Regions from separate parts of the Mesorhizobium sp. M0136 genome, predicted to be linked through region 1. Evidence: predicted binding sites of a transcription regulator. Region 1 holds the regulator's gene; each other region holds the start of a gene.

Region 1 (9,859 bases):
GCCGCCGATAGCGAAGACATAGCGGCCGAAACGGGTACGCTTGGTGATGAAGGTCATGATCAGCCCGACGGCCACAGCCATCAGCACGGGTATGGCGATGCCATGGGCGATGAACAGCCCGCCTTCGGGAACCGTTATATTGTTGGCCGCCGCGTATCTGTTCACGATGCCGACCGGCCAAGGATAGGAATTGGCGAGCCATATGGCGCCCATGATGACAGCGCAGGTGAGGACACCGAGGAACGTCTCGGCCCAGATCGGGCGCAACGGAAAGCGGAACCGCTTGCGCTGCACCCGTCCGTTGAGCAGCATGAACACAACCGCCAGGCACGCGATAATTCCGACGATCCAGCTCCATCGCGCGCCGATCGAACCCGCCGGCCCACCGCCCATCAGCTGGAAAGTGGCATCAAGCGGCGCAATCGTCTGACCGCTGGCGACCCACCATGCGGCACCCCGCCAGACCAGAAGGCCGCCCAGCGTCACGATGAAGGCCGGCACCTCGAGATAAGCGATGATGTATCCCTGGAACGCTCCGATCAGAAGGCCGAGCGCCAGGCCAATGGCCAGCGCCAGGATCCAGATCCAGGGGTTGCCGAGTTGCAGACCGATCATTCGCACCAGGAAATGCACCTGCGCAAAGCCCATGACCACGCCGACCAGGCCTTCGGCGGAACCGACCGACAGGTCGATATTGCGCATGACGATAACCAGCACCATTCCGGCGGCCATTATGGCCACGGCGGAAGTCTGCACCGAGAGGTTCCAGAGATTGCGTGGCGTCAGGAAGGTCCGGCTGTCGAAGTCGAACGGATTGACGCCGAGCCGTACGCTGGAAACGACATGCAGCCCGATCCAGATGACCAACAGCGCGCCGATCATGCCGAGCATACGGGTGTCGATCTCGGTTGCCTTGAGAAACCGGGCAACGATGCCGAGCTCGGATTCCCGCGCCCGGTCTGCCGTGCTGTCGACCGGCGTGTTGGAAGTCGTGTCGGTCATCATGTTTCTCCCGCCGGGTTGCCGTCTGCCGCGGATGCCGGAAGCAGCCTAGAAGTTATCCGCCGGAAGCGGAAAAACAATTCTTTTTGAAAAAACGCCGCGGCGAGCGGCCGCGGCGTTCGGACTTCTCGGAAACGTCGGCTCAGTTGCAGACCGCAACAGTGCCAGCCGCCACGCCGGCGCAGACCTCTTCTTTCTTGATCCAACCGGCGTCGATGACGACGTTGAGGTTATCCTTGGTGATGGCCACCGGAGTCAGGAACAGCGACTTGACCGTGTTGCCGCCGGGCGTGGTGAAATCCTTCACGCCGGCAATGTCGGTCATCTGCTTGCCGTCGGCAAGCTGCGAGGCGATCTCGGCGGCGTTCTTACCGAGCTCGCGCGCGTCCTTCCACACCGACACGGTCTGTGTGCCAAGCGCGATGCGGTTCAGTGCGGCGTGGTCGCCGTCCTGGCCCGAGACCGGAACCGATCCGGCCAGCCCTTGCGCCGTCAGCGCGGCGACGACGCCACCGGCGGTGCCGTCATTGGCCGCGACCACGGCATCGACCTTGTTGTCGTTGGCGGTCAGGAACTGTTCCATGTTCTTCTGAGCGTTGGCCGGCAGCCAGCCGTCCGTATAGGCCTCGCCGACATTCTTGATCTTGCCGCTGTCGATGGCCTCCTTCAGCACCTCCATCGAACCGGCAAACAGGAAATCGGCATTCGGATCGGAACCCGAACCCTTGATGAAGACGTAATTGCCTTCCGGCTTCACCTTGAAGACTTCGCGGGCCTGCATGCGGCCGACTTCCTTGTTGTCGAAGGTCAGATAGAACACGTCCTTGTTCTCGATCAGCCGGTCATAGCCGACGACCGGGATGCCTTCGTCCAGTGCCTTCTGCACGGCCGGCCCGATGGCCGAGGCATCCTGTGCGAGGATGATCAGCGCATTGGCACCCTGCGAGATCAGGCTCTCGACGTCGGTGAGCTGCTTGCCGGGGTTGGACTGTGCGTCGGCGGAAATATACTTGTCGCCGGCGGCCTCGATGGCCGCCTTCATTGCGGCCTCGTCGGTCTTCCAGCGCTCTTCCTGGAAGTTCGACCAGGAAACGCCGATGACCTTGTCTTTCGCCTGCGCCACCGACGCCAGCGCCAGCGTCATGGCGACACCCGCCAGAATGGCGGTCGTGAATTTCTTCATCATATCCTCCCTGCGCCGCGTACGGCGTGACCAATTGCTCAACGACCAGCTTGGAAGCTCTAATTTTTTCGAGCCTCGAAAAAATACTGGCCCGATCTCCGGCTGCTGTCAACATCGATTGTGATGGATTTTGATGACTCTGCGAGTTTTTTCGAGCGTCGGAATAAACGATGACAGCGCCACCAGCATCTGACACTATTTGCCGCATCTGACACTATTTGTCGGACATTACCGACGGCTTCCGGTTCATGAGCGGCCGCGGCAACCGGGAGGAAAGCAAAACGATGTCGGTCGGAATCCGCCATGACGATTTGCGCCGGCGCAACCGGGCGATGGTGATCTCGGCGGTGCGCCGGGCCGGCCAGCCATCGCGTACGGAGATAGCAGCCACCACCGGCCTCAGTCATTCAACCATATCGGCGATCTCCTCCGACCTGATACGGGAAGGCATCCTCGCCGAGAGCAAGGCAAGTGAGGCCGTTTCGTTGAAACGCGGTCGTCCGCAGGTCGGCCTCGCCCTCAACCCGGAAGCGGCGGCGGTGCTGACCGTGGTGTTGTCGCTGAATTTCCTGTCGGCCGCCATTATCGACTATGCGGGACAGGTGGTCGCCGAGGAACAGCGCCGGCTGGACACGCTGACCATGCCGCGCGACGAGCTGACCCGCGAATGCATGGCCATTGTCCGGCGCCGGCTTGAGGACCCAGACCTTGACGTCCGCAGTGTCGCCCGCATCGCCCTGGCGATTCAGGGCATTACCGACTCCCCTGCGCGCGCCATGCTGTGGTCGCCGATCACGCCGCAGACCGACATCGCCTTTGCCGACATGCTGGAGGACGAATTCGGCATCCCGGCCACGGTGGAGAACGACTGCAATATGATGGCGGTAGCTTTGCGCTGGCGCAATCCGGATCGCTATCACGACGACTTCATCGCCATCCTGCTTTCGCACGGCATCGGTATGGGGCTTGTGCTGAAGGGCGAACTGTTCACCGGGACGCATTCCTCGGGCGGCGAATTTGGCCACATGATCCATCGTCCGGGCGGCGCGCTCTGCCGCTGCGGGAGGCGCGGCTGCATCGAAGCCTATGCCGGCAACTATGCCATCTGGCGCAACGCCAGGCAGATGAGCGAAGACAGCGAACCTATCGCCGACGTCAGCGACGCCGACATGCGCGCTCTGGCGGCCCGGGCGCGCGAGAAGGATGGGCCGGAACGCGAGGCCTACCGCAAGGCCGGCGAAGCGCTGGGTTTCGGTCTCGGCTCGCTGTTCGCGCTGATCGATCCGGCACCGGTCGCGATGGTCGGCGCCAGTGCCGCTGCCTTCGATCTGATCGAACCGGCCTTGCGCAAGGCCATCGCCCAGACCGCCGGTGGCCAGCATTCGGGCTCGATCTCCTTCGACACCGAGCCAAACGAATTGCCGCTGATCCGCGAAGGCTGCGCGATGCGGGCGTTAAACTTCGTCGACCAGGAGATTTTCGCGCCGGGCGCGCAAATGAGGCCCGGCGTCAGAAAGAACGTCGCCTGACCAGGCGGGTCAATCTTCCCTGATCGCATAGCCGGCACCGCGGATGGTGCGGATGACATCCGGCATGCGGCCGTTATTGACGGCTTTGCGCAGCCGCCCGACATGCACGTCGACGGTGCGTTCGTCGATGTAGATCGTCTCGCCCCAGACATTATCGAGCAACTGGCTACGCGAGAAGACGCGGCCCGGATGCCGCATCATGAACTCGAGCAACCGGAATTCGGTCGGCCCGAGCCTGATTTCGCTCTTCTTGCGATAGACCCTGTGCGATTCGCGATCGAGCACGATGTCGCCGACCTTTAGCACGCTGGACAGCACTTCCGGCTTGGCGCGCCGCAGCAGCGCCTTGACCCTGGCCATGAATTCCGGCGTCGAAAACGGTTTGACCAGATAGTCGTCGGCGCCGGTCGAAAGACCGCGCACCCGGTCGCTCTCCTCGCCGCGCGCGGTCAGCATGATGATCGGCAGCCGCTCGGTTTCGGGGCGCACGCGCAACCGGCGGCAGAGCTCGATGCCGGAAACCGCCGGTATCATCCAGTCGAGCACCAGAAGGTCGGGCACATTCTCCTGCAAACGGATCTCGGCTTCGTCGCCGCGTGTCACCACCTCGACCTGGTAGCCTTCGGATTCGAGATTGTAGCGGAGCAGCACGCCCAACGGCTCCTCGTCCTCCACCACCATTATGCGTGGTGCGATCATCGGCTGGGCACCCCCATCATGTCACCGGCGCGGACATTGTCGTTTCGTCCTGCTTCGGACGGTTGACCGGCAATTGCTCGCCGGTCAGCACATAATACGCATTTTCGGCGATGTTGGTGACATGGTCGCCGATCCGCTCCAGATTCTTGGCGCAGAACAGCAGATGCGTGCAAGCGGTGATGTTGCGCGGATCTTCCATCATGTAGGTCAACAGCTCGCGGAACACCGACGTGTATTTGACGTCGATACGCTCGTCGGCGGCACGCAGCTTGGCCAACGCGGCCGCATCGCCTGCAGCATATTCCTCGATGACGCCCTGCACCTGGATGAGCACCAGCTGCGCCATCGCATCGATGGAATGCGAAAGGTCGCGCGGCGTGACGCTGAGGCCGACCGCGCTCACACGCTTGGCGATGTTCTTGGCAAGGTCGCCGATGCGTTCGAGGTCGCCGGCCATGCGGATCGCTCCGACGACATGGCGCAGATCGTGAGCCATTGGCTGGCGCTTGGCGATCAGGGTGATGGCGCGGTCGTCCAGTTCGCGTTGACGCGCGTCCATGATGGCGTCGTCGGAGACGACGCGTTGCGCCAGCACGTTGTCGGAATTCAACAGGGCCTTGGTCGCCCCGCCGACCATCGAACCGGCGAGGTCGGCCATGTCGCGGATCAGCTTGCTGATCTGCTCGAGATCCTCGTCGAAAGAAGCGACTGTGTGTTCGCCCATGGTCCTGTCCTCATATGCATGATCGGAACGGCTCAGCCGAAGCGGCCAGTGATGTAGTCCTGCGTGCGCTTCTCGCGGGGCGACGTGAAGATCTTCTCGGTCCGGTCGAACTCGACCAGTTCACCCAGATACATGAAGGCGGTCTGGCGCGACACGCGCGCTGCTTGCTGCATGTTGTGGGTGACGATGACGATCGTGTAGTCGGCTTGCAACTCGTCGATCAGTTCCTCGATCTTGGCCGTCGACAGCGGGTCGAGGGCCGAAGCCGGTTCGTCGAGCAGAATGACTTCCGGCTTCACTGCAACGGTGCGGGCAATGCAGAGCCGCTGCTGTTGGCCGCCGGACAGGCTCAAGCCGCTGGCGTTTAGCTTGTCCTTGACCTCGCTCCACAGCGCGGCCCGCTTCAACGCTTGCTCGACGCGGCCGTCCATCTCGGACTTGCCGAGATTCTCGTAGAGCCTGACGCCGAAGGCTATGTTCTCGTAGATCGACATCGGGAACGGCGTCGGCTTCTGGAACACCATGCCGATCTTTGTCCTGAGGAGGTTGAGATCCTGCGACCGGTCGAGAATGTTCTTGCCGTCAAGCAGCACCTGGCCCTCGGCGGTCTGTTTCGGGTAGAGCTCGTAGATGCGGTTGAAGACGCGCAGCAGCGTCGATTTCCCGCAACCCGAAGGGCCGATGAAGGCCGTGACGCTGCGCTCGGGCAGCGACAGGCTGATGTCCTTCAGCGCCTTGCTCTGGCCGTAGTAGAAGTTGAGGTTCTTGACCTCGATCTTCGTCTTCTCGGTGACCGTTTCGGTCATCGTCATGTCTGGGGACAACATCTGTGTCATCTGTCCTCTCTGCGTCCGGTAAGGCTGCGGGCGAGGATGCTCAAGCCCAGAACCGTCAGGGTGATTATGAGTGCGCCGGTCCACGCCAGTTGCTGCCATTCCTCGTAAGGGCTGAGAGCGAACTGGAAGATGGTCACCGGCAGGCTGGCCATCGGCGCGTTGATATTGCTGCTCCAGAACTGGTTGTTGAGCGCGGTGAAGAGCAGCGGCGCCGTCTCGCCGGAAATGCGTGCTATCGCCAGCAATATGCCGGTGACGATCCCGGACAATGCGGCGCGGTAGGCGACCGAACGGATCACCACCCAGCGTGGCGCGCCGATCGCGGCACCGGCTTCACGCAACGCGTTCGGCACCAGGTTGAGCATGTCTTCAGTGGTGCGCACGACCACCGGAATGACCAGGATGGCAAGCGCCACGGCGCCGGCAATGGCCGAGAAATGTCCCATTGGCCGCACCATCAATTCATAGACGAACAAGCCGATGATGATCGACGGCGCCGACAACAGGATGTCGTTGATGAAGCGGACGACGGTGGTGATGCGCGAAAAGCGTCCATACTCGGCCATGTAGGTTCCCGCCAGCACGCCGATCGGCGTGCCGACGACAATGGCGATGATCGTCATCAGCAGGCTGCCCGCGATGGCATTGAGCAGGCCGCCGGCTTCGCCCGGTGGTGGCGTCATCTCGGTGAAGACCGCGAACGAAAGCCCGGCTGTGCCCTTATAGATCAACGCACCGAGGATGAGCGCCAGCCAGGCAAGTCCGATGCCGGCGGCGACGACGCAAAGCGCCATCATCACCGAATTCCTGGCTTTGCGGCGGCTGTGGAGCGATGAGGATGTCGACATCGGTCAGGCTCCCGTACGGGCGTCGATCCGCATCAGCATATAGCGGGCGGCGGCAAGGATCAGGAAGGTGATGACGAACAGGATCAGGCCGAGCGCGACCAGCGAGGAGGTGTAGAGGTCGCCGTCGGCCTCGGTAAATTCATTGGCGATGGTCGCCGAGATCGTCGTGCCCGGTGCGAACAGGGAGGCACTGATGCGATGCGCGTTGCCGATGACGAAAGTCACCGCCATGGTTTCGCCGAGTGCCCGGCCGAGGCCAAGCATGACGCCGCCCATGATGCCGATGCGGGTATAGGGAATGACCACGCGCCGGGTCACTTCCCAGGTGGTGCAACCGATGCCGTAGGCCGATTCCTTCAGCACCGCCGGCACCGTATCGAAAACGTCCTTGGTGATCGAGGTGATGAAGGGCAACACCATGATGGCGAGGATCAGCGCCGAGGTCAGAAGGCCGATGCCGTAAGGAGGGCCGGCGAAAAGGCTGGATAGTCCCGGCACGCCGTGGAAGATGCTGATGATGAAGGGCTGTATCGTCGTCTGCAGGAACGGCGCGAACACGAACAGGCCCCAGATACCATAGATGATCGAGGGAATGCCGGCCAACAGCTCGACCGCTATGCCGATCGGGCGCCTGAGCGGGCGCGGGCAGAGCTCGGTGAGAAAGATTGCAATGCCGATGCCGATCGGAACCGCGATCAGGATGGCGATCGCCGCCGTTACCAGGGTGCCGTAGATCGGCGCCAGTGCGCCAAATTTTTCCGTGACCGGATTCCAGCTCTCAGTCGTCAGGAAAGAAAAACCGAAGGACGACAGCGCCTGCCATGAGCCGGCAAACAGCGAGATCGCGACACCGCCGAGGATGACCAGCACAAGGATTGCGGAAGCGCGGGTGAGTCCGCGAAATATGGCATCTGTGAGCGCGAAGCGCCGCACCGTAGCTTCCCTGGCCCGGGCTGCTGCAGATGATGGCATGGCATCGGAAGCGATGGTCATTGGGTCCTCGCAATTAAAGGCAACAGGGAGGGCGCCGTCGACGCCCTCCCTGGAGGAGATTACATAGCCGAGTAGAGCGGCTTGCCATCGTCGCCGACGACTTCCTTGGCCCACATGGCCTTGACGCTCTCAACCACCTTGTCGGGCATCGGAACGTAGTCCAGCTCGCCGGCCATCTCGTCGCCCTTGTCATACGCCCAGGCGAAGAATTTGAGCGCTTCGCCGGTGGTCGCGGCGTCGTCCGGCTTCTTATACAGGAGGATCCACGTCGCCGCCGTCATCGGCCAGGACTCGGCGCCCGGCTCATTGGCGAGGATCACCCCATAGCCCGGCTGCGAGCTCCAGTCGGCATTGGCCGCTGCCGCCGAGAACGCGGCTGCGGTGGGCTCGACCTTCTTGCCGTCCTTGTTGATCATGTCGGTGTGGGTGAGCTTGTTCTGCTTGGCATAGGCGTATTCGACATAACCGATCGCGCCGCCGGTCTGGGAGACGTTGTTGGCAACGCCCTCATTGCCCTTGGCGCCGATGCCGACCGGCCATTCCACGGCCTTGTCGACGCCGACCTTTTCTTTCCAGTCCGCGCTGACGTCGCCGAGGTAATAGGTGAAGTTGAACGTCGTGCCCGAACCATCGGAACGGTGAACGACCGCGATCGCCTGCGAAGGCAGCTTGACGTCGGGATTGAGCTTCTTGATCGCCTCGTCATCCCAGCTCGTGATCTTGCCGAGGAAGATGTCGGCCAGCGTCGGGCCGTCGAGAACCAACTCGCCCGGCTTGATGCCTTCGAGGTTGACGACCGGAACGATGCCGCCCATCACCATCGGGAACTGAGCCAGTCCGGACGCTTCAAGCTCGTCGCCCTTGAGCGGCGCATCCGAAGCGCCGAAGGTAACGGTCTTGGCTTTGATCTGCTTGATGCCGCCGCCGGAACCGATCGACTGGTAGTTGAGGCCAACGCCGGTGTCTTTCTTGTAGGTGTCGGCCCACTTCGCATAGATCGGGTAGGGGAAGGTGGCGCCGGCGCCGGAGATGTCCGCGGCGAGCGCGGCGGACAGGGTGAGGGTGGTCGTCGCCGCAGCCATTGCAATCGCAACGGCCGCCGAGCGGATGAAATGTCTCATGTGGCCTGCTCCTGTTCGGAATATGGTCTCTCGGCGCCATTCCTCCGGCGCCCGCTGAGGCCAATAGCCCCCGATTATTACAGTCGCATGACAGTTTCATGTCGCTCCGGTAACGTCGTCCAGCCGGGTTAAGAAGGAGCGGCCGCGGGCTTTGTCGGCATGGGCGGCGGTTTGCCGCTGGAATCAGCAGCTTGCGTGATTTCCGGCCGGCATCGTCTGCTCGGCGATCGCAGCCACCGGCTTTAAAAGAAAAAAGCCGGACGGGAGCGCGTTGCATGCAGCCAGAACGTGTCATGGCCGCGCCATCGCCGAAACAGGTCCGTTGGGGTAAATCTGACCCTGTTTCTTGCCGGCGGTCGCTGCTCCCGCCCGTAACTGGAGGAGCGGAACTTCGAACATCCCATTGTCGCCACTGAGCGCGGCTTTGGTATGGTGCGATCGCACCATGGCCTTACGCTGGAAGCGTTGACGAATCGCAAGTTTCTAACTCGCGCTGGACCCCCATTCGCGCCCGACTCGGCGTTCGATCTTCGAGCAAGGCCTTCGACGGGAAGCGCGACGACTTCTACTTCACGGTATCTACTCCCTTCGCCCTATTCCGCCGGTTGTCGGTTAGGCCGAAGCGGCGTTATAAGCTTGCAGGGGTATTGCTGATGTCTCGACGGATTCTGCCTGTCTTCCTGTGCCTGGCGCTGCCTCTGGGAAGCGGTTGCGCGCGCAGCTATGACGGCACCGTGATCATTCCCAAGCCGCTCGATGTTCGCCGGTTCTGGGATCGGCCTTCGCCGCAGGCGCAAGCCGAACAGTCGCAACTGGAGACCGACGTCTTTCCAGTGGCGCCGCAAACGACGAAAAGGCCGGCGATGCGCAGGAATGCAGCTTCCGTTGCAGCGCCACGGAGGAGGGCCACCAACAACCCACCCG
Region 2 (9,859 bases), on a different contig from region 1:
CACCGAGGACCAGTTCCGGCCGCTGCGGCTGATGAACGGCGTCTATCTGCAGCTGCATGCCTATATGCTGCGCATCGCGGTGCCCTACGGCACGCTGAACAGCAAGCAGCTGCGCATGCTCGGCCACATCGCCCGCAAATACGACAAGGGCTATGGGCATTTCACGACGCGCCAGAACATCCAGTTCAACTGGCCGGCGCTGTCGGACATCCCGGCGATCCTGGCCGATCTGGCAAGCGTCGAGATGCACGCCATCCAGACCAGCGGCAACTGCATTCGCAACGTCACCGCCGACCACTTCGCCGGCGCCGCCGCCGACGAGGTTGCCGATCCGCGTCCCTATGCCGAAATCCTGCGGCAATGGTCCTCGGTGCATCCGGAATTCTCGTTCCTGCCGCGAAAATTCAAGATCGCGGTGACCGGCGCCGAGCGCGACCGCGCCGCCATCCAGACGCATGACATCGGCCTGCACCTGAAGAAGAACGCCGCCGGTGAGCTTGGTTTCGCCGTCTATGTCGGCGGCGGCCAGGGCCGCACGCCGATGGTGGCCAAGAAGATCCGCGATTTCCTGCCCGAAGCGGATCTGTTGTCCTACTGCACGGCGATCCTGCGCGTTTATAACCTCTACGGCCGTCGCGACAACAAGTTCAAGGCGCGCATCAAGATCCTGGTCCATGAGACCGGCGTCGAGGAGATCACCCGCCAGGTCGAGGCCGAATGGCAGGAGTTGAAGGACGCCGAGCTGAGGCTGCCGGAAGAAGACATCCGCGCCATCGATGCCTATTTCGCGCCGCCTCCGCTTGTCGACCGGCCGGAAGGCGACGAGTCGGTCAAGCTTGCCCGCCTCGACTCCAGGAGCTTTTCCGAATGGCTGGACCAGAATGTGGTCACCCATCGCCATCCCGACTACGCGGCGGTGACCATCTCGCTCAAGGGCATCGGCGAGACGCCGGGCGATGCCACCGACAGCCAGATGGAAGCGGTCGCCGACATTGCCGAAAAATATTCATTCGACGAGCTGCGCGTCAGCCACGAGCAGAACCTGATCCTGCCGCATGTCGCGCGGGCCGACCTCAAAGCGGTCTATGACGCGCTTGTCGATATCGGGCTGGCGACGGCCAATTCGAACCTGATCAGCGACATCATCTCCTGCCCCGGCCTCGATTATTGCGCGCTGGCGACGGCGCGCTCGATTCCCGTGGCGCAGGAAATCTCGCGGCGCTTCGCCTCACTGGAGCGCCAGCGCGAGATCGGCGAATTGAAGCTGAAGATTTCCGGCTGCATCAATGCCTGCGGCCATCACCATGTCGGCCATATCGGCATCCTCGGGGTCGAGAAGAAAGGCGCCGAGCTCTACCAGGTAACGCTCGGCGGCTCGGCCGACGAGAACACCTCGGTCGGCGAGATCATCGGCCGCGGCTTCAGTTCGGAAGAGATCACCGATGCCATCGAGCAGATCGTCGAGACCTATCTCGGGCTTCGGCTGGACAGAAACGAAAGATTCATCGACGCCTACCGCCGTGTCGGTCCTGCGCCGTTCAAGGAGGCGCTCTATGCTGGCGAAGCCAAGGCCGCTTGACCGTATTGTCGACGTCGAGGCCGGCATCGCCGCCCAAGCGGCGGGTCTCGACGCGCTCTACGGCCATCTGAAGCCGCTGGAGATCATCGAGCGGTCAACCCGGGAATTCTTTCACGGCGAAATCGCCGCCGTCTCGTCCTTCGGCGCGGATTCGGCGGTGCTGCTGCACATGATCGCCGAGATCGACCGCACGCTGCCGGTGATCTTTCTCGACACCGGCAAGCATTTCGAGGAGACGCTCGGCTATCGTGACGCGCTGGCCGCCGATTTCGGGCTGACCGATATCCGGGTGATCAGGCCCGACGATGCGGCGCTGGCAAGGATCGATCCGACCGGCAATCTGAACGAGACCGACACCGACGCCTGCTGCGAGGTGCGCAAGGTCGAGCCGCTGGCGCGCGGCGTCGAGCCGTTCCGCGCCTGGTTCACCGGCCGCAAGCGCTTCCAGGCGGCGACCCGGGCAGCGCTCCCGGTGTTCGAGGCGGTCGGCTCGCGCATCCGCATAAATCCGCTGGCGCACTGGACGACATCGGACCAGGCCGGCTACATGCGCGCACATGCGCTGCGTGAAAACCCGCTGGTCGCCTATGGCTATCTGTCGATCGGCTGCTTCCCATGCACGCAGCCGGTGCAACCGGGCGACGACGCGCGCAGCGGCCGCTGGGCCGGGCACGCCAAGACCGAATGCGGCATCCACTTGTCGGGGTTGGAAAGGTCGCTGACTGACGCCTCACTTTAGGGTAGATTGATATTCAGCCGGCCTGCAAACGGCGGATTCCTGCGCTTCCGGTGCTCACGTACCCAAGAGTACGCTCCGCTTCGGTTCCTGGAAGCCACCATTTTGGTCGCTTCGCGTCCGCCTTCGGCTCCGGCTCGGCCTGACCTGAATCTCAACGCACCCTGAGGTGTTTTGCACTTTAGAATCTTTGGACTTGGGAATTTTCTTGATGAGCGACTTGATAGCCGAAAACGCCATGCGGCTGTGGACACCGGATGGGTTCCGAGAGGACGAGTGGGTTCATGCCGAAAGCGCCGAGGCGCTGGGCGGCAATGGCCGTTTCATCCTGCCGTTGCAGGCGTTTCTCGGCTTTGATCCGGAGGTGCGGCGGTCGGCGAAGGAACGCATCGGCGTGCTGCTGCAGCCCGGCGACCAGCTCGACAAGATCGCCGGCCTGCTCGACCAGCTGTCGTTGGTGGCGCTGGCCTTTCCGGCGTTCAATGACGGCCGCTCCTTCTCCAAGGGCGAATTGCTGCGCAGCCGTTACCACTTCACCGGCGCCATGCGCGCCACCGGGCAGGTGCTTATCGACCAGCTGCCGCATATGCTGCGCCTCGGCTTCGACGAATTCGAGATCTCGCACCCGGTGCTGCTGAAGCGGCTCGAGCAAGGCCGCACAGGCGGACTGCCGCTGTTCTATCAGCCGGCGGTGAAGCCGGAGCCCAAAGGCCCGAAATATTCCTGGCGGCGGGTGCGCCCCGGCTGATCCCCTCCAGAGGGCCAGAAGCCTATCTGGTCGGACCACATCCTGATTCCAGCCTTTTATTTTGCGCCTATCCGCCTTAGGATAGGCCCATTATTTCGCGATCAGAATAAATGTGGCCACAAGGGAGGAACCGGGTATGGCTGGCAAGAAGATATTGATGCTCGTTGGCGAGTTCAGCGAGGAGTACGAGATTTTCGTCTTTGAACAGGCCATGCATGCGGTCGGCCATACCGTCCATGTCGTTTGCCCCGACAAAAAGGCCGGCGATATCCTGAAGACCTCGCTGCACGACTTCGAGGGCCACCAGACCTATACGGAAAAGCTCGGCCACGACTACATCCTCAACAAGACGTTTTCCGAGGTCAATCCCTCCGACTACGATGCCGTCTACGCGGCGGGCGGGCGCGGGCCGGAATATATCCGCATCGACAAACGCGTGCAGGCGCTGGTGCGGCATTTCCATGAGACGGGAAAGCCGATCTTCACCATCTGCCACGGCGTGCAGATCCTGATCGCAGTCGACGGCGTGGTGCGCGGCCGCGAAGTCGCGGCACTGCAATATTGCGAGCCGGAAGTCACGCTGGCCGGCGGCATCTATATCGATGTTGCGCCGACCGGCGCCCATGTCGACGGCAATCTGGTGTCGGCCAAGGGCTGGCCGGGCCTTGCCGCGTTCATGCGCGAATGCCTGAAAGTGCTGGGCACCGAGATCCGCCAGGGCGAGATCCTGATGCGCGACCAACGCCAGGCGGCTTAAGCTCGGAATTTGGAGCCTGCCGCACCCCTAACGCATGTCGCGCAAAAGTGTGTTCAGCGGTTTTGTGATAACGGCATGCATAAACAAGAACCTAGAGCGCGTCGCATGAGGCTGGTCGAGCGCGACGCGCCTTAGGTGCGGCGGTGCGCCTACACGGCCATCCGCGCTTCGCGGAACGATACCAGCTTGCTGCGGGTCTCGTCCCACAGCGCCAGCTTGACGCAGCGCAGGCTGTCGAGGAGCGTGACGCGGCCGATCTCACGCAATTCCGGATAGTCCCTCAGCACTTCCGGAAGCCGGTAGCACGGCACCTTGGCCGAAAGGTGGTGCACGTGGTGGACGCCGATATTGCCGGTGATCCAGTTCAGCACCGGCGGCAGGTCGTAATAGGACGAACCGTGCAGGGCAGCGTGCTGGAATTCCCACTCGGAGTCCTTTGTCCACTCCGTCTCCTCGAACTGATGCTGGACATAGAACAGCCAGATGCCGGCCGATCCGGCGAGGATGACGATCGGCAGATGCACGACCAGAAACCCGCCGGGGCCAACGAACCAGATGAGCAGCGCGGCGATGACCGCAATGGCGAGGTTGGTCGACATCGACGACACCCAGGGGGTGAAACCGCCCCGCATCATGCCCAAGGGCAGTCTCTGCTCGAACATGAAAATCCATATCGGGCCAAGGCCGAACATCACCAGCGGATGGCGATAGAGGCGATAGGCGAGCCGGCCCCGCCACGACAGTTGCCGATATTCAGCGACGGTCAGTGTCTTGATGTCGCCGGTGCCGCGCTCGTCGAGATTGCCTGCGCTGGCGTGATGGGTTGCGTGGGCGCGGCGCCAGCAATCGTAGGGCGTCAGCGTCAGCACGCCAAGCACACGGCCGATCCAGTCGTCGGCATAGCGATTGGCAAAAAAGGAACCGTGGCCACAATCGTGCTGGATCATGAAGATCCGCACCAGAAAGCCGGCTGCCGGAAGGATGAGGACCAGACCCCACCAATGGCCATAGGCATAGGCGGCCGAAGACAGTGCCCACAGCGTGGCGAAGGGAATGAGGGTGATGGCGAGTTCGACGGCGCTGCGACGCCTGTCGGGCTTTTTATAGCGCGACAGGATTTTCAACCAGGCGCGCTTGCTGTTTGCCACAGCTTCGGGGGAAATCATGTTCATCATGAAACATAGGCGGAGCAGGGCGCTGCCGCAAGACGAAGATCACGCAAAGTTACTGCGGGTAAATGTCGCGCGATGCGACGAATTCCGGCCACAGTCGCCGGGCGCGTCGCCGGCAACGGCGCCTATCGACGGCGCCCGCCTGCGACCATGTTGGTTTCGATGCCATCCAGGCGGTCGAGCAATTTCTTCAGGCGGTCGGGAATATCCGTCTCCGTGCGGAATGCCGGCAGGGTGCGCAGGAAGCGCTTGGTGGTCTCATTGCCGAGCTGGCGCCGGATATCGACGGCGAGCGCGTCGTGCTTTTCGCCATTGGTGCGGGACATCTTCCAAAATCCTGTGTCGGCTTCGAAACTCCTCCAGGAGAGAAATGGTTCCCGCATTGTAGTAGCCTGGCAAGCAAAGCCGTCGGATACGGTAAAGTTTGAATTAAAATCGAAAAGTCTCCGCTGTTCGCCTTCCAGCCGCGGCAGCGGCTGCAGTAGCGCTTGCCCCTTGATTTTTGGCCGCCAAACCTCGATATCGGGCGCAAATCCACACCATCGAAAATGACGGGAAACGGCGATGAGCGACCAGGCAAAAGACGAACGCGCGCCCGATGAAGCCGAGAAGACCGAGGCTGCCGCGGAGCCAAGGGAAAGCGGCGCCGACGGCGACTATGAAGCGCTTGTGCGGCTTCTGAAGGAAAACGAAGAGCTGAAGGATCGCGCGCTGCGCGTCGCGGCCGACATGGAGAATTTGCGCCGCCGCACCGCCCGCGACGTCCACGATGCGCGTGCCTATGCGGTTGCCAACTTTGCCCGCGACATGCTTTCGGTGTCAGACAATCTGCGCCGTGCTCTGGATGCCATCCCGGAGGAGGCCAAGGCTTCGGGCGATGCCGGTTTCAAGGCGCTGATCGACGGCGTCGAGATCACCGAGCGCGCCATGCTGTCGGCGCTGGAACGTCACGGCGTGAAGAAGCTTGAGCCGGAGGGCGAGAAATTCGATCCGAATTTCCACCAGGCGATGTTCGAGGTGCCCAATCCCGACGTACCGGCCAACACGGTCGTGCAGGTCGTGCAGCCCGGCTATTCGATCGGCGAGCGTGTGCTGCGGCCGGCCATGGTCGGCGTCGCCAAGGGCGGCCCCAAGCATGTGGCGAGCGAAGCGCCGGTGGAGCCGGGGCCGGTGAATGAGCAAGCTGAGAAGGATGCGTAAGTTAGGAGAGTAGGGGAATAGGCAGTACGGGAGGAGGGAATGCCGCTACGTCGGGTAAAATAGAGCAGAGCACTTGCCTACTCCGGCCGTTGCCTTCTCTCCCCTACTCAGGCCGCAAACCGCTGCGCTTCTCCGCCATAATAATTGACGTAGCGGGCACCGATCTCCTTGACCGGCATCACCACGAACACGTCGACGGTCGAGAATTCACGGTCGATGACGCAGCCGTCGCCGATGCGCGCGCCGACGCGCAGATAGCCCTTGACCAGCGGCGGCATCGCGGCGATCGCCGCCTTGGTGTTGACGGCCTCGATCGGCATCAGGTCCATGGAACAATAGCGCCCGGCGACGGCTCGCACGTCCCAGGATGAATTCGTCCGGCAGTGGTGGGCAAGATAGGTCAGCGCCTCGGCATGTGCCGCCGGCACGGTGCCGTGGAACGACGCGCAGCCGGTCATCACGCCGATGCCGTAATGGTTGATATAGGCCCAGATGCCTTGCCACAGCGCCTCGATTGTGCGCTTCGAGCGGTATTCCGGCAGAACACAGGAGCGGCCGAGCTCGAGGAAACGCTGGCCGGGATGCCGCGCGATCAGCTTGGTCAGCTCGAATTCGCCTTCGGAATAGAAGCCGCCGGCCGCCGCGGCAATCTCCTGCCGCAGCAGGCGGTAGGTGCCGACGATGCGGCGATGCTCGGGGCCGGAAAGCGAAGTATCGAACACAAGCAGATGATCGCAGAGGGGATCGAAGCGATCGGCATCGCGGCGGTCCTGCATCTGGAACAGGTCCTTCCTGGCACCAAGCTCGTCGTAGAACACCCGGTAGCGCACTTCCTGCGCGGCAGCGATCTCGGCCTCGTTGCGGGCGAGCCGCACTTCGAGATTGCCGATGCGGCCGAGCGATGCGCCTTTTATGACGGCATCGGCGTTCCGGCCGACGAGCAAAGGCCCGCTGGCGTTCGGCCGAGCATCACATTCCGGCATGACTGTATGCACGAGTGATTCTCCTTCGAGCCATCCCTCTTGGCACGGGGATACGGTGTAGGTGCAACAGGATTGTGACAGTACCGTGATACGGCCCTGCGGGCAATACTTCGTCGGCTGGGTAATCTATCAACCGTCTATGTTGTGCCTCAGGCGGCCACTTGCCCCTCGACCGCATGAACCAGGGCATCGGGGTCGAGCGGCTTGGTCACGAAGCCGCTGGCACCGTGAGCGAGCACGGCATGGCGAGTCTTTTCCTGGCTGTCGGCCGACAGCACCATGATCGGCACCGGCGGCATCGCGGTCTCCTCCTCATGGCGGCGGATGGCGGCGATGGCGTCCAGGCCGTCCATGACAGGCATGTGCAAGTCCATCAGCACCACGTCGTAGCGGTGCTTGTGGCCGGTGCTGATGACCGCCTCGACCGCGGCCTTGCCGTTGCCGACCACTTTCACGCGATGCCCGGCCTTCAGCAGCGTGGCGCGGGCCAGCATGGCATTGATGTCGTTGTCCTCGGCGATCAGCACCGACAGGCCCTGCTGGCGGGCGCCAATGGCATGCCCGGCCTGCGCGCCGCGCCTTTGCAGTTGCGGCTCGGCGATAACCGGCGCGTGGCTGGTCAAAAGCACGCGCAGCAGTGTCTCGCCGCGCACCGGCCTCGCCAGGAAGGTGGCGTAACCATTGGCACGGAACTCGCCAAGCATACCGCGGTCGGCCGGCGCGATCAGCGTCACTGCCTCGCACTCGGCAAATCCGCTCTGGCGCAGGCGCCTGAGCAGCCTGCCGTCGCTTTGCTCCATGGCAGCATCGATCAGCAGCACGTCACAGCCCTCGGCGAAAGCGGTGGCCTGGGCGGCGGCGGTGGCCAGATCGACCGTGCCGCCATTGGCGCGAATGGTGCGGGCGATGGCTTCGGCCTCGACCAGGTTCTTCGACACGATCACCGCATGCCGGCCCGACAGCGGGTTCTGGCGGATCTGCGGCGCCTCGACGGCGGAAATAGCGGGAATCTCGAAGACGAATTCGGATCCCTGGCCAAGCCGGCTCGACACAGAGATGGTGCCGCCCATGGCGGTCACCAGGCGCTTGGAAATGGCAAGACCGAGGCCGGCACCGCCATGCGCACGGGTCGAGGTGCCGTCAGCCTGTTCAAAGTCCTCGAAGATGCGCTCCATGTCCTCCTCGCGCAGACCGGGGCCGGTGTCGGTGATGGTGAAGCGGATGCGGTCGGTGGTTTCGGTGCGGACGCGGGCGATGCTTGCCAGGACGCCGCCGCTGTCGGTGAACTTGACGGCGTTGCCGATGAGGTTGAGCAGCACCTGCCTGACCCTGCCGGGGTCGGCGGTGATCAGCTGCGGCACGTCGGGATCGACATGACAGCCGAGGCCGATATCCTTGGCAAAAGCCCGCGCCGCCAAAAGCTCGACGACATTGTCGGCGATCTCACGCACCGACATCGGCTGCGGTTCGGGATCGAAGCGGCCGGCTTCGATCTTGGAGTAGTCGAGCAGGTCCTCGATCAGCGCCAGCAGCGCGCTGGCCGAGGTCGAGATGGCGCCGACATAGGTCCGCTGCTCGGGTGAAAGGCTGGTGTCGGCGAGAAGCCGGGCCATGCCCATGATGCCGTTCATCGGCGTGCGGATCTCGTGGCTGACGGTGGCGAGGAAACGCGATTTGGCCTGGCTCGCATATTCGGCCCGCTCGCGGGCGGTGATCAGCGATGATTCGGCGCGCTTGCGGGCGGTGATGTCGCGGGCGATGGCGCGATGCGAAACGGCGCCGCTGTCCTTGTCGCGCACCGACAGCTCGATCCAAGAGAACCAGCGTGGACCGTCCGGCGTGCGAATGGCGACGTCGGTGGAACTCAGGCATTCATGGTCGGAAAAGGCGGCGTCGGGGACGATGCCGACATCGATGCCTAGTTCGGCCAGGGTCTTGCCGGCCAACTCGCGCTGGTCGGTTTCGACAAGGTCGGCGAAAACCTTGTTGGCGTAGACAATGTGGCCGTCGCGGTCGCGGTGGACGACGAGATCGCCGAGTGCATCGATCAGACCGCGAAAGCGCTCCTCGCTCTCCTGCATCTCCCACATGCGGTCCGCCAGCGTCTCGATTTCGGCGCGGCTGCGGGCGGTGGTGGCATCGAGCAGGGCCACTGCGCGGCGCTCGGTGCGCCTGTTGCGCAGATGCATGGCGAGCCCGGCCATGGCTGTCGCCAAAAGGCCGATGGTGATGAAGATCGGCGCTCCGGTCAAATGCGACAGGCCCGCCAGCACGACGATGGCGACCAGCGTCAGGAAGGACAGGCCTTCGCGGTTGGCGTCGGGTAATTCCGGCGCCAGCGGTGGCGCGGCGACAAGCTGCCGTCCTGGCGCCTCGGGGGCCGTCCCGTCGGCCCGTTCGGCTGGTTCCGCCGCTCTGATGCCGGGTTCCGCAATCATACGGAACTCCTGCCAGACAGAGCTTATCGAAGGTTGTGATTGATCGTTCGAATTTTAGCTGTCGCGCTCTTTTTCCCCCGGAGGCTCACATGTCCACCACCACACGGCCGCGGATCTTGCCCTCGAAGATGTCATGCGCGGCGCCGATGATGCCGTCGAAGCCGATGCTCGTCGACAGACTGGCAAGCTTTGCGTGATCGAGATCGGTGCCGATGCGGCGCCAGGCCTCGAGGCGGACCGCCTTGG
Region 3 (9,859 bases), on a different contig from region 1:
AGGCTTGTCCGCCAGGCACCTTACGGCTAGAGATGTCGTTCCGAAATCCTTTCCGAGCTTCACTTTGCCTACGTAACCGCCGGTCTCGTCAACTCCCTCAACACAGAGCAGGGCGTCGCAGTCGCGGTGCCTGTTTTCACATGACCTGTTCTTCAGGGTGGCAGTTCGAGACCGGTTTGGCACTGCTGAACCGCTGTCGCGCATAACCACAGGCGACACCTGATTTCCAACTGCCGCAGTCTCTCGCCACGCCGTGCCCGCAAGGGGTTCTCGATATCGCCGATCTGACGAACTTCCCGACGGGAAGGGCTTTTCGGCATGCCTTCGATACTGCGCATCCGCTGGGCGATCGCGCCCAAAACCGCACCTCGACCTCACCTCAACTGCAATCGCTGCGGCGGCCTGAAAGCCTATCGCTGCAGCGGCAAATTCCGCGTCAATGCCAATGGCAAGCGCATTTGATGCCTGGTTGATCTACCGCTGCATCGACTGCGACAATTCCTGGAATTTCGGCATTCTGGAGCGCTGCAGCCGCCGGGATATCGAACCGGCAATATTGCAGGCGCTCGAAAGCAACGATCCGGTCCTGGCGCGGCGCCATGCCTTCGATGTTGCCGCATTGCGAAGCAGTATCGGGCGCGTCGAGGAGTTCCCCGAAGCCGCCGTTCAAAAGGAGGTGCTCGGGGATAGACCGGAAAATACCAGCGCGCTCGAACTCCAGCTCTGGCTCGAAATGCCGACAGCGCTGCGGCTCGACCGGTTACTCGCCAGCGAACTCGGTGTCTCGCGATCGCGGCTTCAGGTTTGGGAAGAGAAACGATTGCTGGTGGTTGGTCCGGACGGAGCCAAAGCCTTGCGCAGGCCGGCGCGGACGGGAACGGCGATCCGCATCCACCTGTCTGGCGAACCAGACCGGGACGATATCATTTCGGCTGCCGGCGGATGAGGCGACGGGAAGGGCATCCGCAATCGGAGACAGTTGCGGCCAGGGGTCAATCGCCCTCTTTGGAGGCCGAGCCGATCAAACCCTTGGCCGCATCGGGATCGCTGTCGGCGACTTGCACATGAATCAAGCCGAGCCTGCCCGTGTCGAGAAGATAATTCGCGAGAGCACAAATTCCATACGCGTCGAGCATCGACACGCAAACTTCGGCCTCGGGTCGATTGTCTATATGACAGCCGTGACCAGTTTACCGCTCACTGCGCGGTATTGCCCTTTATGCCGCGCCGACCACTTTCGCCGACTTCTCAAAACGCTTGCGCTCGTTCGGGTCGAGATAGAGCTTGCGCAGGCGGATGGTCTTCGGCGTCACTTCGACCAGCTCGTCGTCCTGGATCCAGGCCAGCGCGCGTTCCAGCGTCATGCGGATCGGCGGCGTCAGCTTCACCGCCTCGTCCTTGCCGGCGGCGCGGATGTTGGTCAGCTTCTTGCCCTTGAGCACGTTGACCTCGAGATCGTTGTCCCTGGAATGGATGCCGATGATCATGCCCTGATAGACCTTGACGCCGGGATCGATGACCATCGGGCCGCGGTCTTCCAGGTTCCACATGGCATAGGCCACCGATTCACCCTGTTCGTTGGAGATCAGCACGCCGTTGGTGCGGCCCGGCAGCTCGCCCTTATAAGGCTCGTAGGCATGGAACAGCCGGTTCATTACCGCGGTGCCGCGCGTGTCGGTCAACAGTTCCGACTGGTAGCCGATCAGGCCGCGCGTCGGCGCGTGGAAGACGATGCGCTGGCGATTGCCGCCCGAAGGGCGCAACTCGACCATCTCGGCCTTGCGCTCCGACATCTTCTGCACGACGACGCCGGCATGCTCCTCGTCGACGTCGATGACGACTTCCTCGACCGGCTCCAGCAATTCGCCGTTATCGCCCTTCTGCATGACGACGCGCGGCCGCGACACGGCGATCTCAAAACCTTCGCGGCGCATCGTCTCGATCAGTACGGCCAGCTGCAATTCGCCGCGGCCGGAAACGAAGAACGAATCCTTGTCAGGTGATTCCTCGATCTTCAGCGCGACATTGCCTTCGGCCTCGCGCAACAGGCGGTCGCGGATGACGCGGCTGGTCACCTTGTCGCCTTCGGTACCGGCCAGCGGCGAATCGTTGACGAGGAAAGACATCGTCACCGTCGGCGGATCGATCGGCTGCGCGTGCAGCGGCTCGGTCACCGACAGGTCGCAGAAGGTGTCGGCGACAGTGCCTTTCGACAGGCCGGCGATGGCGACGATGTCGCCCGCCTGCGCTTCCTCGATGGGCTGGCGCTCGAGCCCGCGGAAGGCGAGGATCTTCGAAATGCGGCCGGTTTCGACCTGGGTGCCGTCATGGTGCAGCACCTTGACCGCCTGGTTGGATTTCAGCGTGCCGGATTCGATACGGCCGGTGATGATGCGGCCGAGGAACGGATTGGCTTCCAGGATGGTGCCGATCATGCGGAACGGGCCGGGATGAACGGTCGGCGCCGGCACGTGCTTGATGACGAGGTCGAACAGCGGCGCCAGAGCCTGGTCCTTCGGGCCTTCGGGGTTTTCCGAGACCCAGCCGTCGCGGCCTGAACCGTAAAGGATAGGAAAGTCGAGCTGCTCGTCGGTAGCGTCAAGTGCTGCGAAAAGGTCGAACACCTCGTTGACCACTTCGACATGGCGCGCATCCGGCCGGTCGATCTTGTTGATGACGACGATCGGCTTCAGTCCAACCTTGAGCGCCTTGCCGACGACGAATTTGGTCTGCGGCATCGGGCCCTCGGCGGCGTCGACCAGCACGATGGCCGAATCCACCATCGACAGGATGCGCTCGACCTCGCCGCCGAAATCGGCGTGGCCGGGCGTGTCGACGATGTTGATGCGGGTATCCTTCCAGTCGACCGAGGTCGCCTTGGCCAGGATGGTGATGCCGCGTTCCTTTTCAAGATCGTTTGAATCCATGGCGCGCTCGGCGACGCGCTGGTTGTCGCGGAACGAGCCGGACTGTTTCAGGAGCTGGTCGACGAGGGTGGTTTTTCCATGGTCGACGTGCGCGATGATCGCGATATTGCGGATTTTCATGTTTCGGTCTCGGGAGCGTTGCAGGCAGCAGGCCAAAAGGCGCTGCCTCTTTCGGTTGGGCGGCTCATACAGGGTTTTTCGCATTTGCGAAAGAGGAGGCGAGCCACCAAATAAAGTCACCAAATCTTAAATGTCTTGGTGTGAAGTGGAATTATTAACCAAGGCGGAACCTTTCGTGGTCCGGACAGTTCGAATTTCATGATCGAGACAGGCATCAAACTCCGGCCGATTTTGGCATGTACCGCGCTCGCCGTCCTCCTCGCGGCAAGCGCGGCGCAATCGGCCGCGCCGCCCAAGGAGACGCGGTCTGCTCTGCCGTCCGACAAGCGCTCGGCAGAGCAGCTTTTTGCCGATGCTCCGGACGGCGTCGACCCGGTGGTGACCGGACCGGTCAGCACCGCCTTCAAGCAAAGGCAAAAAAACGCCGGATGCGACAGAGCCGTCTGGCCCAAGATTCCCGTCGTCTGCTATCCCGATTGATGCACATCCACCTTCCGGGTGGTCCTAAAAGGCAATCTCACGCCGATCGCACCGGATCGAGCGTGACCTTGTAGAGTTCGCTGTCGTCGCGATCCATCAGCCGCACCGTCAACTGCTCGGTGGCTCCATCGATGTCGACGAGCCCGAAGAACTGCAGGCCGGCCGACGGCGGCAGGTTCTGACCCTGTTCGGCGGTCGGTGCCTTGATGAACCTCAGCTCCGGGCCGAAAGTCATGTCGAAATCATTCGGTCCGAATGTGCCGGCGTGGATCGGACCCGAAACGAATTCCCAGAACGGATTGAAGTCCTGGAACTGCGCCTTGTCCGGATTGTAATAATGCGCGGCTGTGTAATGCACGTCTGCGGTTAGCCAGACGGTATTGCTGATCCCCGCGTTCTTTATATAGCGAAGGAGGTCGGCAATTTCCAGCTCGCGCCCCTTGGCCGGGCCATTGTCGCCATTGCTGATTGCCTCAGCCCCGACCTTCTTGGTGCCGTCGTTCCAGACGACGAGGCCGAGCGGCATGTCGGCGGCGATGATTTTCCAGGTTGCATTGGAATTCGCCAGCTCGCGCTTCAGCCATTTCGTCTGTTGTTCGCCGAGGGTGCGCGATTGCGGCGTCATCGTCTCCTGCATATTCGGACCGTTGGGGCCGCGATAGGAACGCATGTCGAGCAAGAACACGTCGAGCAGCGGCCCATAGGCGATTTTGCGGTAGACACGGCCGGGCTCCGACGGCTCGTAGCGGATCGTCGTCATTTCGTGGAAGGCGCGCGCCGCGCGTGCCGCCAGTACATGGATGGATTTTTCGGTGTAGCGGTCGTCGGCGCTCAGATCCTTCGAATCCGACCAGTTGTTCACCACCTCGTGGTCGTCCCACTGGTAGAACGTCGGGCAGATGGCGTTCAGCGCCAGCACGTTCCTGTCCATCAAATTGTATTTCCACTGACCCCGGTATTCGTCCAGCGTCTCGGCAACCTTGCGTTTTTCGTCGATCAGCACGGTGTTCTTCCACTTGCCGCCGCCGGGCAGGTCGATCTCGTCCTTCATCGCGCCATCGGCATAGATCGTATCGCCCGAATGCAGGAAGAAGTCCGGCGTGTGCTTGGCGATCGTGGCGTAGGTCTTCATGCCGGTGTCGTCGATGCCCCAGCCCTGGCCGGCGGTGTCGCCCGACCAAGCGAAACGAATGTCGCGCTTCGAGGCAGGTGCCGTGCGGAAGCGGCCGACGATCGGCTCGGAAACGGCGTTGATATCGGAAAGATCGGCCGCGACCATACGGTAGAAGATGTCCTGGTCGGAGGTGAGATCGGTAAGCAGCCGCTTCACCGTATAGTCGCTGGCCGGCGAGCTATCGAGCGGCGCCAGGCGGACGGCATTGGCGAAGCTCTCCGTCGACGACACTTCGAACATGACGCGCGACGGCCGGTCCGTGCGCGCCCAGACCATGCCGCTGGTCGCGTCGACGTCGCCGGATTGGATCCCGTGGGTAAAGGCCGGGCGCTGATTGGCGCGCGAGTAATAGGGAAGCGCGAGGCCCGACGCGCCGACCAGGCCAACGGCGCTGGCCGACGTGACGAAAGCGCGCCGCGTCATCGAAATCTTGTTCATGGCTGTCTCCTGGATGGCGTTGAACGTCGCCGCCAAGCTCCAGCTTCAATGTTTCAGGCACATTTCGAAACGATGAAGGTTTGATAACAGTGAACAGGCGGGCGATCTCCCCCTCAACGGGGGAGATTAGCACTCAACTGTCGCACCCTAAGCCGCCTGCGGTTCCGGCTCGAAGGCCGGGCGGCTGGTGTTGATCAGCAGCGAGATGCAGGCGGCGGCTATTGCCGTCATACCGGCGATCAGGAAGGCAAGCTCGTAATTGCCTTGCAGCTCGCGCATGGTGCCGCCGAAGAAGGCCGCTGTCGCGGCGCCAACCTGATGGCCGGCGACGATCCAGCCGAAGACGATCGGTCCGCTGCGGTCGCCGAACGCCTCGTTGGAAAGCCTCAGCGTCGGCGGCACCGTGGCGATCCAGTCCAGTCCGTAAAACACGGCGAAGATGATCAGGCTGGTTGCCGAAAAGCCGGAATAGGGCAGATAGATCAACGACAGGCCGCGGATGCCGTAATAGACGCCGAGCAGCTTGCGCGGGTCGAAACGGTCGGTGAGCCAGCCCGATAGCGTCGTGCCGATCAGGTCGAAAATGCCCATCATCGACAGCAGGCCGGCGGCTTGCACTTCGCCTATGCCCATGTCGCCGCAAAAGGCGATCAGGTGCGTGCCGACCAGCCCGTTGGTGGTGAAGCCGCAGACGAAGAAAGTGGCGAACAGATACCAGAACACCCGCGTGCCGGCGGCGCGGCGCAGCGTGCTCAGCGTATGCGAAAGGAAATTGCCTTGCGCGGCTGGCGGCGCCGGCGGCACGTCGTCGGCATCGGCGCCATAGCGGACCATGCCGATCGAGGCCGGGCGCTCCGGCACCAGCATATAGACCAGCGGCACCAGGCAGGCGGTGGCCATTGCAATGGCGATGGCGACCGGCTTCCAGCCGCCTGACTGGGCGAGCGAGGCGAGCAGCGGCAGGAAGACCAGCAGCCCGGTGGCGCTGGACGCCGACATCAGTCCCATCACCAGGCCGCGATTGGTCTTGAACCAGCGGTTGACGATGGTTGCGCCGAGCACGGTGGCGACGGCGCCCGAGCTGACGCCGGAAAACACGCCCCAGGTGAGGAGCAGATGCCAGGGCTTGGTCATCAACAGGCTGAGCGCGGTCGATCCCGACATCAAAAGCAGCGCGGCAAGCAAGGTGCGGCGCAGCCCGATCCGCTCCATCAGCGCCGCGGCAAACGGCCCGGTCAGGCCATAGAGGAAGATGCCAGTGGCAGCGGCCAGCGAGACGACGTCGCGCCGCCAGCCGAAACTATTCTCCAGCGGCAGCATCATGACTGCCGGCGCCGAACGCAGGCCCGCTGCGATCAGCAGGCAAAGGAAGATGACGGCGACCACGACGAAAGCGTAGCGCTGGCCAAACGGGCGGGATTGAGCTATCATGTTACTGACCGGTACGTTGCAGGAGCGCGAAACATACGTACCGACCGGTAACATTGTCAACCAGCTAATCGGTACACCAGACATGAAAAGCATTGAACCAACGATCAAGGCGAATGACGCATCGCCGCCTCGCGCCGCCGAACGGATTCTCCAGGTGGCGCGCGACCTGTTTTACCGGCAAGGCATCAGGGCGATCGGCGTCGACGAGATCGTGCGGCGTGCCGGCGTCACCAAGCCCAGCCTTTACCGCAGCTTTCCGTCCAAGGATGAGCTGGCCGCATCCTATCTCCGGCACTATGACCTCGAATTTTGGGAGCGCTTCGACGAGGCGGTGAATGCCCATCCCGGCGATCCGCGCGCGCAGATCGTCGCCTTCCTGACGCGTGTCGGCAAGCGTACGCAAAAGCCCGACTATCGCGGCTGCGGCATGACCAATGCCGCGGTCGAATATCCCGAACATGGCCATCCGGCCCGCGTCGTGAGCGAGGCCAACAAGCAGGAATTGCGCCGGCGCCTGCGTGCCATGGCGGCAGAGATGGGCGCCGGCGACGCCGACACGCTGGGGGACGGGCTGCTGCTCCTGATCGAGGGCGCCTATATCAGCGGCCAGCTGTTCGGTGTCGGCGGGCCGGCGCAGTCGGTCGCCCGCAACGCCGACCTTCTGATCGAGGCAAGCTTGAAGAAATAGCGTTCCGTTTACCAGATCACTGTGAGCAGCCTGAGTTCGTCTAGGCTGCTGCTAGATTTGACGGTACGCTGCGGCAGCCCGAACGGAGTTGTCCGCCATGCGCGCTCTTTTGATCCCGCTTGCCTTCGCCGGCTTCTGCAACGCCGCCCGGGCTGGCGACATATCCAGCGTCTATACCGATCTCGTCTGGGAGAAGGACTGCGTGACTTATGCCCAGGCGGAGGAAGGCGACGGCGACTGGGCCGACCTCGCCTGTTCGGGTTATGGCGGCTACCCGGTGATGGTTTCCTACGACGACGCGCGGGAATCGCTGTTCTACGGCTTTCCACCCGGCGATATGACCTCGGTCTGGGAAAGCTTTTCCGGCCTCAATTCGGCTGGACCTAAAGTCGAGTGGCGGATCGAAACCAACGGCAAAACTACCATTCCGTTCGCCGTCATTCATCGTCGCTCGATCAGCGATACCGAGGGCGAGAATAAGTCGACGGAAGTGTTGATCGTCGCCAAGGTTGCCCAGCCTGACGCCCACGAAGGCTGCACGATCGGCCTTGTACTCGCCGCCGGCAATCCCGCCGCCAACGATCAGGCGCGCAAGCTTGCCGACGAGAAGGCACGCACCTTCGCCTGCGGCAAGGACAAGCGCGTAGTGATCGGCGACGCGCCCGCTTTCGGCCGCGTCGACAACTGATTATTTGCGCCCGATAATTACTTGCGCTTGGCCCGCTCGATTGCCTCGACGATCATCTTCTTGGCATAGGCCGCATCGTACCAGCCTTCGATCTTGACCCATTTGCCGGGTTCGAGATCCTTGTAGTGCTCGAAGAAATGCTGCACTTGCTGGCGGGTAATGTCAGGCAATTGCGTGTATTCGTGGACGTCCTCGTAGCGTAAGGTCAGCTTGGGCGAAGGCACCGCGATGACCTTCTCGTCCTGGCCCGCATTGTCCTCCATCACCAGCACGCCGATCGGCCGCACATTGATGACGCAGCCTGGCACCAGCGCGCGCGTGTTGCAGACCAGCACGTCGATCGGGTCGCCGTCGCCCGATAGCGTGTGTGGTACGAAACCGTAATTGCCGGGATAGCGCATCGAAGTGTGAAGGAAGCGGTCGACGAACAGCGTGCCGGCCTCTTTGTCCATCTCGTATTTGATCGGCTCGCCGCCGATCGGCACCTCGATAATGACGTTGACGTCCTCGGGCGGGTTCTTTCCGCTGGCAATCGCTTCGATCCGCATCGCTTTATCCCTCTCTCGATTGAAGATCGATAGCGGCCGATGGCGAATGGTGCAATGCGGCGAATGGTACTGGGGGATCGTCCGAACCGAAACCGGCCGGACCATGCGCTGGCCGTCATTCCCAGACGAAAGCGACCTTCTTCAGCGCCTTCTGCTCGAAGATCTCGACGCCCTCGGCCACATCGCGTCCGCCGGCGCCGGCATAGAAGGCAAGTGCGTTCTGATTGTCTTCCAGCGCCCACACCACCATGCCTTTCAGGCCATGGTCGGCCAGCCGTGCCCGTGCGGCTGCGAACAGCCGACTGCCGAGCCCGATGCCTTGATACTCCGGCCGCAAGTAAAGCTCGTAGATCTCGCCCTGCTGCCTGAGTTCACGTGCTCGGTTCTTGCCGATCGTCGCGTATCCGGCAATTTTGCCGCCGATTTCGACGACCAGGACGGTGGCGGCCCGGCGAATGGCATTTGCCCACCAATCGGCACCGCGGCGGTTGATCATCGATGTCAGTGTACGGTGCGGGATGATGCCCGAATAGGCGCCGCGCCAGGCCTCGAGATGCACGTCGGCAATGGCGGCTGCATCGCGTGGTTCGGCTTTCCTGATGTCGATGCTCAGCGTATTCATGATTGGTTAACCATAAACCCGCCGCGCCCGATTGCAAGAGTCCGGTCGGCCGCCGCGATGCTTTCACACAGCCGAACAGTGCGTCCTTGAGACGCTGGAAAACCGCTTTTAGCGAGATCAAATCTCGACCAGATGGTCGTCCAGTTCGTTGCTGTCGCCGGTCGAGACCGGAAAATGCTCGGCCAGTACCGCACCGACCGCTTCGATCGCCTTGACGAACCCGTCGGCAAGCCGATCGTCGCCGGCATGCGCCGTAAGGTCGCGGACGACACCGTCCCAGACATGCTGGCCGACACGAGAATCGATGCCGCTGTCGGCGACCACCTCGGCATAGCGCTCGGCGATCGAGACGAACACCAGCACGCCCGTGCGCGCCGTGGTGCGGTGGACGTTGCGGGCGAGAAACTGCTTCATCGCATTGGCGTGGGCGGCTTGGTAGCGCAGACGCCTCGGAACCAAATGGATGCGCAATGCGGGCAATGCCCACAACAGAATGAGCACACTGGCAAGCGCCAGCAGCTCGGCGATGACGAAATGCGGCAAGCGGATCGACAGCCACCAGGCTTCCAGCCCGTAACCGACGGCGAGGCTGACGATGAGCATGCCTAGCATCGCCATGAAAGCGGCCGGGAAAAAATAGCCGTCGCTGGCATGCGCCATGACGCAGTAGATCTCGCCGTCGGTCTTTGATTCGGCAGCGCGGATCGCATCGGCGATGCGCTCATGATCCTCGGGGCTGATCG

The links. Region 1 encodes PhoB, which activates phosphate uptake and scavenging genes when phosphate is short. Its sites were predicted from a motif close to TGTCATNNANCTGTCAT; they were not measured.
Region 2: olsB (l-ornithine N(alpha)-acyltransferase) is a predicted target of PhoB. The motif match lies at 7,239-7,255, and genes of this name have one in related genera.
Region 3: NKJ35_RS17865 (alkaline phosphatase D family protein) is a predicted target of PhoB. The motif match lies at 5,212-5,228, and genes of this name have one in related genera.

The regions. Positions count from the first base shown of each region.
Region 1 is NZ_JAMYTP010000016.1:6,392-16,250, reverse strand. Features, by position in the region: gene NKJ35_RS19675 (sugar ABC transporter permease) at 1-1,002, opposite strand, end outside; gene xylF (D-xylose ABC transporter substrate-binding protein) at 1,145-2,185, opposite strand; gene NKJ35_RS19665 (ROK family protein) at 2,470-3,714, shown strand; gene phoB (phosphate regulon transcriptional regulator PhoB) at 3,724-4,413, opposite strand; gene phoU (phosphate signaling complex protein PhoU) at 4,430-5,137, opposite strand; gene pstB (phosphate ABC transporter ATP-binding protein PstB) at 5,170-5,973, opposite strand; gene pstA (phosphate ABC transporter permease PstA) at 5,970-6,821, opposite strand; gene pstC (phosphate ABC transporter permease subunit PstC) at 6,825-7,814, opposite strand; gene pstS (phosphate ABC transporter substrate-binding protein PstS) at 7,874-8,935, opposite strand; gene NKJ35_RS19630 (hypothetical protein) at 9,589-9,859, shown strand, end outside.
Region 2 is NZ_JAMYTP010000019.1:69,599-79,457, forward strand. Features, by position in the region: gene NKJ35_RS22120 (nitrite/sulfite reductase) at 1-1,579, shown strand, start outside; gene NKJ35_RS22125 (phosphoadenylyl-sulfate reductase) at 1,554-2,318, shown strand; gene NKJ35_RS22130 (DUF934 domain-containing protein) at 2,527-3,063, shown strand; gene NKJ35_RS22135 (DJ-1/PfpI family protein) at 3,200-3,820, shown strand; gene NKJ35_RS22140 (fatty acid desaturase) at 3,970-4,992, opposite strand; gene NKJ35_RS22145 (hypothetical protein) at 5,118-5,318, opposite strand; gene grpE (nucleotide exchange factor GrpE) at 5,557-6,192, shown strand; gene olsB (l-ornithine N(alpha)-acyltransferase) at 6,300-7,175, opposite strand; gene NKJ35_RS22160 (hybrid sensor histidine kinase/response regulator) at 7,325-9,613, opposite strand; gene acuI (acrylyl-CoA reductase (NADPH)) at 9,699-9,859, opposite strand, start outside.
Region 3 is NZ_JAMYTP010000014.1:454-10,312, reverse strand. Features, by position in the region: gene NKJ35_RS17890 (DUF1062 domain-containing protein) at 319-462, shown strand; gene NKJ35_RS17885 (DUF1062 domain-containing protein) at 446-946, shown strand; gene NKJ35_RS17880 (hypothetical protein) at 993-1,142, opposite strand; gene typA (translational GTPase TypA) at 1,218-3,047, opposite strand; gene NKJ35_RS17870 (hypothetical protein) at 3,246-3,527, shown strand; gene NKJ35_RS17865 (alkaline phosphatase D family protein) at 3,565-5,139, opposite strand; gene NKJ35_RS17860 (MFS transporter) at 5,287-6,570, opposite strand; gene NKJ35_RS17855 (TetR/AcrR family transcriptional regulator) at 6,653-7,258, shown strand; gene NKJ35_RS17850 (hypothetical protein) at 7,356-7,946, shown strand; gene ppa (inorganic diphosphatase) at 7,964-8,494, opposite strand; gene NKJ35_RS17840 (GNAT family N-acetyltransferase) at 8,610-9,116, opposite strand; gene NKJ35_RS17835 (TPM domain-containing protein) at 9,234-9,859, opposite strand, start outside.